DNA from 2 places in the Altererythrobacter arenosus genome. Region 1 is predicted to be linked to the other one. Evidence: predicted binding sites of a transcription regulator. Region 1 holds the regulator's gene; the other holds the start of a gene.

Region 1 (4,522 bases):
GGCGGTGTCCGGGGGTTTTATCCGCATGAGCGATGCCGCGCTCGCCGCGATCAAGGCTGGTGATGCTCCCAAGGGCGACGTGCTCGGCACCGCGCGCATTGCGGCGATCATGGCGGCGAAGAAGACTTCAGACCTGATCCCGCTCTGTCATCCGCTGGGACTCGACGCAGTAACTGTTGATTTCGCCTTCGAGGAAGGCGGCGTGCGCGTCACCGCCACCGCCTCGCTCACGGCCAGAACCGGGGTAGAGATGGAAGCCATGGTCGCAGCCACGGTGGCGCTTCTCACAATCTACGACATGGCCAAGGCTCTCGATAAAGGGATGGTGATCGAGGAGGTTCGCTTGCTCGAAAAGCTCGGCGGGAAGTCCGGCCATTGGCAAGCGGAGGCACGCCCTTGAGCGCCATGCTCAGCGTTGCGGAGGCGCAGGCGCGCGCCCTCGCCCTCGCACCCAAGATGCCGGTGGTGGAGCTCGATGCGGCGGCGGCCGCCGGGCGCTACCTCGCTTCAGACCTCCATGCTCGCCGCACCCAGCCGCCCGCCGACCTGTCTGCCATGGATGGCTACGCGATAGTGGGCGACGGACCCTGGACCGTGATCGGAGAAAGTCGCGCGGGCGCCCCCTTTGGCAGCGCATTGATCGATGGTCAGGCGGTGAGAATTTCGACCGGCGCGCACATGCCCGCTGGAGCCGATCGGGTGCTCATTCAGGAGAACGCCGAACGCACCGGAGATCATCTTCGCTGTACCGAGGACATGCCCGGTCGCGGCAAACACGTCCGCACTTGCGGATTCGATTTTTCCGAAGGCGATCTGGTGCTTGGTGCCGGATCTCGGATCGGCGCTGCCCAGGTGGCGCTCGCAATTACCGCCGGTCACTCCACCCTGCCCGTACATGAGGCTCCGCTGGTCGCAGTGATCGATAGTGGTGATGAACTTTCGGTGACCCCGGAAGATTGCGCTCCGCACCAGATCCCTGCCTCGAATGGCGCCATGCTAACAACCCTGCTCGCCCGGATGGGGTGCCGCGTGGAACGCATCGGGCCCGTCCCCGACGATCGCCAGGCGTTGGTCGATGCGTTTGCGAGTGCCGAAAGAGCCGATTTCGTGATCACCAGCGGCGGCGCCTCGGTCGGCGATCATGACCTCATCCGCCCTGCACTGGAGGAATGGGGCGCATCGCTCGATTTCTGGAAGGTGGCGATGAAGCCTGGCAAGCCGTTGCTCATCGCACAGCGCGAGAATCAGCTCATCTTCGGCCTTCCCGGCAACCCGGTGTCGAGCTTCGTCACCGCGTTCCTGTTCGTTCTGCCCAGCGTCAGGGCGGCCATGGGTGCGGCCGAAACTCTTCCGCGGCTGGTTACGCTGAAGGCAGGTTGCAGTCTTCCGGCCGGTGGTTCGCGGCAGGAATTCATTCGCGGGTCTTGGGACGGGCTTTCGGTGACACCGGCCGATTCGCAGGATTCCTCGGCACTGGCTGCTCTCGCTGCGAGCAATTGTCTGATTGCTCGCGGTATCGATGCTTCGCCCATATCCGCAGGTGAAGCGGTCGAATGCTACCTGTTGGAAAATGGCTGAATAGCTTGACTTGCTGAAAATCGTTTCCTAATTGTTCCACATTCGTTCACCTTATCGGTGCGCGAAATAACCGGCGACAATGGGCGACCAAGGGAGATTTTCGCCATGCTGACGGCAAAGCAGCACGAGTTGATCCGCTTCATTCAGCAGAAGCTCGAAGAGACGGGCATTTCGCCCTCTTTTGAAGAGATGAAGGATGCGCTCGACCTGAAAAGCAAGTCGGGCGTCCATCGCCTGATATCCGCTCTGGAAGAGCGCGGTTTCATTCGCCGCTTGCCCAATCGAGCGCGCGCTCTCGAGGTTATCAAGCAGCCTGAGGATGTGACGCCGGCAGCCAAGCGCCCCATGCCCGCCAATGACGCTATCACCATGGCTTTGGCCACCAAGGCGGTTGCACGCGAACCGGCCAACGACATCATCGAAGTGCCGTTGCATGGCCGGATCGCGGCCGGCGCGCCTATCGAGGCGATCGAGGGGCAGTCCTCGATGCCGGTACCTGCGGCGCTGCTTGGGCCGGGCGAGCATTACGCGCTCGAAGTTTCGGGCGACTCGATGATCGAGGCCGGAATTTTCGACGGCGACTTCGCGCTGGTGCGACGGACCGATACGGCGCGAGACGGCGAGATCGTGGTCGCACTGGTCCGCAATGAGGAAGCGACGCTCAAGTATTTGCGGCGCGAGAACGGCAAGATCCGGCTAGATCCGGCCAACGGCATGTACGATCCGCAGGTCTACGATCCGCACGAAGTGGTCGTGCAGGGCAAGCTCGCGGGGCTCTTGCGCCGCTATCACTGATCTGGCCCGTTGGCCTCAACCGCTAATCGGCGCCGCGCCACCAGCCATGTTTGCCTTGGCTCAAGGCGACGCTGGTGATCGTTCCATTCTCCAGATCGAGCGACAAACCGCCCGAGCGCTCAAGAAAGCGCGCATCGGCCTTGAGCCACTGCGGACGGCATGATGACGGCAGCCAGCGATCTGCGATAACGATATCGGCCCGCTCGCAGGCAGCGGCCAGCGCACGTTCCTCTACCCGCACGCGATTGCGCGCCATGAGTAGGGACCAGGTCTTGCCTCCCCGCTCAAGCGAGAGGACACAGAATTCGCTGGTACAACCCGCCGTCGGCCAATCCTCCAGCGGAATCGGCTCCGCTTCGACACCCGCCAACTCCATCAGGTTCTCGAGGGCGTAATCCGATCGACTGTCGCGCAGACTCAGTAAACGGCCGTCTTGCGTGGTGATCCCCACATGCCTCCCGTCGCTGGAGATCAGGACATCAGGGACCGGCGTAAGCAGAAGCAGGATCGTCGCGAAGCCCGCCGGGATCAGTCCCAAAAGCCTGGCGCGTCCGCTCCACAGTCCAATCCAGAGGCCCCCGGCGACGAACAGTGTAAAGGTGCCATCGCTCATTTGCGGCATCAGCTTCACCGCGCCCGGTTGGGAGGCGGTTACATGCGCCAACCACAAGAGCAGGTCGAGCGAATGTCCCACCAGCCACCACGCCGGCGCTCCTGCTCCAACGATGTCCAGCACAAGAGCCAGCGCGATCAGCGGCATGGACACGAAGGTAACGAGCGGAATCGCGATCACGTTGGCCAGCGCGCCGTAGACTCCGGCGCGATGGAAATGGAACAGAACGATCGGCATCAGCGCGATCTCGATCACCAATCCCGTGACAAGCAACATCACGCTGCGGCGTGCGAACCAAATAACCCTGGCTTCCTCTCGCGGCGCCAGAAAGCGCTTCACCGGAGCCGAGTTATGCAGCGCAACGATGGCGATGACCGCGGCAAAGCTCATCTGGAAGCTTGGGCCGACGATCGATTCCGGCCAGAGAATCATCACACAGACTGCGGCGACCGCCACCATTCGCAGCGAGAGCGCATCTCGACCCAATGCCACCGCGCCGAGGACCAGCAAGGCCGCGATACAGCTACGCACAGTCGGCACCTGCGATCCGGTCAGCAAGGTGTATCCAATACCGGCAAGAGCAGCGATGCCCGCAGCGGCCACCGGCAGGCGTATTCGCAACACCAGTGCTGGCCACAAGGCCAGCAACCTGATCGCCAGGACATAGGCTGCCGCGATGACCGCGCTGACATGGAGCCCGCTGATCGAGAGGAGATGCGTCAACCCTGCATCGCGCATCGCATCCTCGTCAGCCTGGCCGATGGCACCGCGATCCCCGCTGGCGAAAGCGGCCGCAATGGCGCCCTCTGGCCCGTCCAGCTGGCTCCGGACATGGCCGGACAGGCGGCGCTGAATATTCGCTAGTGCTGTGCGCTTCGGCGCAGGCTCGACGACCTCGATTGGTCCGATGACGCTCCCGGTCGCCGCGAGCCCGGCAAACCATGCCGTCCGCGCAAAGTCATAGCCGCCCGGCAACATTGGCGCTGCTGGCGGCATCAGCCGGGTCCGCAGGCGGAGAACAGCTCCCTCGGACATGCCTTCGCCAATATCCTCGGCTGGAACGTTTACGCGGATCTTTCGCGCCACACCTGCTTCGGCGTCGCGGATTGCCAGAACCAGCCTGACCCGCGACTCTGCCGGCTGGTCCTGCCGCTCAAGCACATGGCCCTGGAGCGTGATCACAGCAGGCCTTTCGATCGGCTCCGCCCCGACCATCCACGAGCGGGCCCAGATCGTCGCCATGCCGAGCGAGAAGACCAAACCGACCACAATCATCGCCCTTGGCAGAAGTTGCAGATGACCGTCGGGCCTCCCGAGCGTTGCGCCGAAGATCGCGCAGATTACTCCCGCGCCGATCCCGGCACTCCACTGCCACGGCTCGCTCAATAAGAACCAGGCGACAATCCCGAGCCCGAATGCAACCGCTATCCAGGGCCCGCGATCGAACCCCGCAAGAGCCAGAAAACGCTCGAAATGCTTCGCCACACTGGACATTTGCGCTGCGCTGCGCCAATTGCGCTGCACTGCAGCATTACC
Region 2 (4,522 bases), 790 kb from region 1:
CAGCGGGTCGATCAGCGGGCTGGCGATCTTGGCCAAACCTTCTCCCACCCGGAAGTCGCTCTGCCGCGATCCCTTGAGCAGGCCGGGGCGCAGGATATCGAGGCGCTTCATGCCGACCTTGGCGAGATCGCGCTCAACCTCGCCCTTCACCCGCAGGTAGAAGTTCTTCGACTGCAGGCTCGCGCCGACCGAGCTGATGGTGACCATGCGCTCGCAACCGGCAGCCACTGCGTTGCGAGCCGTCTCCAGCACGAGGTCGTAATCGACCGCACGAAAGGCCTCTTCATCCTTCCCCGCGCGCTTCCAGGTCGTGCCAAGCGCGTTGATGAGGGAGATCGGCCGAACGGTTTTCAGCACCTCGTCCCACTCCGATGGATCGGCGAGGATCATTTCCATCTTCACCCCGTCAGGCACACGGATTTCGCGACGCGAGATCGCGATCAGCTGGATCTGGTCGCTGGCATTGGCCTCCTCGATGATCGAGCGGCCGATCAATCCGGTCGAACCGACCAGCGCGACACGCACCCGCTCAGACATTGGTCAGCCCCTTGGGATATTCGCCGTAGATCACCGCACAACTGTCCATCGCGAACCGGTCGCTCATCCCGGCGATGAAATCGGCGATGATCCGGCTGCGCGCCGGGTCATGCTCCGGCAGCCGATCCTGCCATTCCTGGGGCAGCAAGGTGGCGTCCTGCGAATAGGCCGCGAACAGGCGCGCAACGACGTCGCGGGCGCGCTCTGCGGTGCCGACCTGTTCGGGATGGTAATAGAGCTTCTCGTACATGAACTTCTTCAAACCGCGTTCCTGGACTGCGAGCGCGGGAGAAAATCCGCCTAGCTGTCGGCCCGCGTCACGGACTTCCGCCACCGATCCTATCCCATCGACCTGAACCTTGGTGTGCTCGATCACGTCGTTCACCATCAGGCCGATCTGGTCGCGCACCAGTTCGCGCAACTGGCGATCGCGGGGGACATTAGGAAAGCGTTTTTCGACGGCCCGCCACTGGTCTGCGAGGAAATCGAAGGTCAGCAGGTCTTCGAGGTCGAGAAAACCGGCGCGAAGCCCATCGTCGATGTCGTGATTGTCGTAGGCGATGTCATCCGCCACCGCTGCCACCTGTGCCTCGAGCGAGGGCCATTGATAGAGGTCGAGTGCATAGGCCTCGTCGAGTTCGGCCATCGCCCAGTTCGGCGCCGCGATGGGCCCATTGTGCTTGGCAATCCCTTCGAGCAGGTCCCAGCTCAGGTTGAGCCCGTCATGTTTGGGGTATGGGCTTTCGAGCCGCATGACCGTGCGCAGCGTCTGCGCATTGTGATCGAACCCCCCGTGGCGCTGCATAGCTTCGCACAAGGCCGATTCGCCCGCATGGCCGAACGGCGGATGGCCCAGGTCGTGCGACAGGCACAGGGCTTCGGTCAGGTCTTCATCCAGGCCGAGCGCCCGCGCGATGACCCGGCCGATTTGCGCGACTTCGAGGCTATGGGTGAGCCTGGTGCGATAGTGATCGCCATCGGGAGCGATGAAGACCTGGGTCTTCGAGCGCAATCGACGGAAGCTCATCGAATGGATGATCCGGTCGCGGTCGCGCTGGAATTCGCTCCGTGGCCCACGTGCCCCGCCCCTGTCCTGATCGAACTCACGTCCGCGCGAATTGGCGGGATCTGCTGCGTAGGGGGCCCTGTTCGTCACCTTCATGCGATTAGGGGACCGCCCGGTGCACGACAACGGGAACAATCGGGAAACATCGATCTACTTGATTGCTGGCAGAAAAAGAGCCGCCCTCCCTGTGGGATTGGGCGGCTCTGATGGCCAAACGGCATGCGACCCGAAAGGCCAGAGCGTTCTCTGCGTCGCAGGGGTTGGTTACTGTTGAAACCACTCTGCGCTTGAAAGTTCACTACATCACTTCTGTCGAAAGTGAAGCCGGACTTGTAAAAAATCGACAAGTTGTTGCCGACTGGGGACGACCTGCGCCAAATTGAAACAATTGTTGTTTCAGGCCCGCCCGAGAATCCAGTCCGCGGCCACCCGGCAATGAATGCGGGTCGAGTCGAAAATCGGCAGAATATTGGCGTCGACATCCACGACCATGTCGAGCTCGGTACAGGCAAGGACGATCGCCTGCGCTCCTTCCTGCTCCTTGCGGGTAATAATGGTGCGGAGCGTGCGTTCTGCATCGCGCGTCGCCTTGCCCACCATCAGTTCTTCGTAGATGATCCGGTCGACCGCTTCGACATTGGTCATGTCGGGAGGGAGCAAGTCCACACCATGCGCCACCAACCGTTGCCGGTAGAAGCTTTCGGTCATGACATTGCGGGTCCCGATGAGAGCGGCGCTCTTGCACTCGGCATCCTTCATCGCCTGGCCGACGCAGTCGGCGATGTGGATGATCGGAATATCGATGGCACCGGCGACCTCGTCGTAGGCGCGGTGCATCGAGTTGGCACAGATGATCAGTCCTTCCGCACCGGCCTGTTCGAGCCGCTTTGCGCTGTCGACCAGAACCCGCGCTGCGCGATCCCAGTCGTTGTCCTCGCGCAGGCCGTACAGTTGCTGGAAGTCGAGGCTTTCGATGAGCAGCGGTGCGCTCGCCATCGGACCCGAATTCCGCTGAACGATCCGATTGATGTTGTCGTAGTACATGGCGGTCGAGACCCAGCTCATACCCCCGATCATGCCCAATTTGCGCAACGCCGTTCCCTCTTCCTTCACTCACTCCCCACAGCCAGCCTAGCGGGGCGGGCCCGACAGCGTCCATAGGCTCCGGAAAATCGCCTGATTTATTGCTGTTCGTTGCTTAACGGCGCGGTAGCGAGCCAGTTCCGCAGATCGCGCGCGCTGCGATCGGCGGCTTCTTCCTGCGGCAAATGGCCGATCCCCTCGTATTCGATGAGCGTGCTGTTGGGGAGATGTTTGTCGAACCAGCGGCCCGCCTCGACCGGAATGAGGCGATCTTCGGTGCCCCACAAGATCAGCGTCGGCACGCCTATTGCCCCGATATCGCCCGCATCGAATGCCTTCCACCCGCGATTGAAGCGGATCCGGGTCGCCTCCCGATTGCCGGGATAGCGCGCCAGTTCCCAGTAACGATCGACCGCCTCCGGGGTGACGACAGCCTGGTTCGACACGCTTTGGGAAAGGCTTCGCTCGACCAGCGAGCGAGGCAGAAACTGGCTCATGAAACTGCCGACACCGGGCATCGCGGCCAGTTTGAATGCCAGGTTTCCCCCGCCATCGCGGTTGATCGGCGCACCGCCGGGATCGACCAGCACCATGCCAAGCAACCGCTCGGGATGCGCCATCGCATAAGCGACGGTGTGGCTCCCGCCCATCGAGTTGCCGGCGAGGACAAAGCGGTCGAGCCCAAGGCGTTCGGCAATGGCGTCGATATCCGCGACATAGCCCTCGATCGTGTAATCGCCCTGCGGATCGCTGCCGGTCAGGCCATGCCCCACCTGGTCGAAACGGATGACGCGATAATCCCCTTTCAATGCTTCAGCCCAGGGCTGCCAGGTGTGAAGATCCGCATTCGATCCGTGGAGCAGGACTATCGGCAGGCCGTCCTGCGGCCCCTCGTCGCGCAGATGGATCACGGCACCGGTCGCGACACGCACGAATTGCGAGGGCGCGCCACCATACTTGTCGCGCATCTCGGCCGGGTCGGTGTCCGGCACTCGGAAAATGAGGAAAGCCACCAGCAAGATCGCAGCGATCACGCCAAGGATCTTGCCCAGCCGCTTCATCGCTTCATCTCCGCGATCCAGCGCCGCACGATTTCGACACCATCCTTGTCGATCGTGCCCTTGCCCATCTCGGGCATGGCGACGCCGGGTTCGAGCGAGCCCATGCGGTAGGCGAGGATCGAATTATCCGGTTCACCCGGGACGATGCTGAACTCATGCCCGCCAGCACCGCGTCCCGCAGCAACGGGCCGCTTGAAGATGCCGATGGCGTGCGGATCGTCCTGTTCCCAGCGCAGGTCGAGGCCCGAGTTCGAAGCGGTTGCACCGGGCCTGTGGCAGTGCGCACAATTGACATCGAGATAGCCGCGCGCCGCAGCCTCGGTCGGGGTCTCGCTACGCTCTTCCCACAGCGGCAGGCGCGTCGCGAGTTCGGGCGCCTGGTCGAGCATGCCTAGCGCTACGTATTGATCGAGCCACTCCGACGACAGGTTGCGCGCCTTGGGCCCGATCAGGACAACCTGCCCGTCGAGCCCGTGACATTCCTTGCACTGGTTCTTGTTGGGTACGCGGTAGCTGATCGTTTCGCCCCACGGGGTCGTTACCGGTAGGCGCGCACCGGCAACCACCAGCTTTGCCTCGGTCTGCTCGTCATTCCACTGATAGGGCAAGGCGACCCAGCCGTCGGCGCGGCGCAGCAGCACGCGCGTTTCGATGAGGCGCCGATCTTCTCCGTCACCAAAGGCGAAGGTCTTGATCAGCGCGCTCCCGACCGGGAAGTCGATCAGGCCCTCGCCATTCGCGGTGGCCTGCTGGCCGACGGGAACATAGGCGAAGC

The links. Region 1 encodes LexA, which represses DNA repair genes until DNA is damaged. Its sites were predicted from a motif close to GTTCCNCNCTTGTTCT; they were not measured.
Region 2: the regulator LexA is predicted to act here: its motif matches at 1,732-1,747, upstream of P7228_RS02100 (deoxyguanosinetriphosphate triphosphohydrolase).

What each region holds. Positions count from the first base shown of each region.
Region 1 covers NZ_CP121106.1:2,850,015-2,854,536, forward strand. Annotated here, with positions in the region: gene moaC (cyclic pyranopterin monophosphate synthase MoaC) at 1-400, shown strand, start outside; gene P7228_RS14195 (molybdopterin molybdotransferase MoeA) at 406-1,578, shown strand; gene lexA (transcriptional repressor LexA) at 1,684-2,373, shown strand; gene P7228_RS14205 (ComEC/Rec2 family competence protein) at 2,396-4,480, opposite strand.
Region 2 covers NZ_CP121106.1:401,006-405,527, forward strand. Annotated here, with positions in the region: gene P7228_RS02095 (NAD(P)H-binding protein) at 1-537, opposite strand, end outside; gene P7228_RS02100 (deoxyguanosinetriphosphate triphosphohydrolase) at 530-1,699, opposite strand; gene P7228_RS02105 (aspartate/glutamate racemase family protein) at 2,000-2,695, opposite strand; gene P7228_RS02110 (alpha/beta fold hydrolase) at 2,785-3,747, opposite strand; gene P7228_RS02115 (SO2930 family diheme c-type cytochrome) at 3,744-4,522, opposite strand, start outside.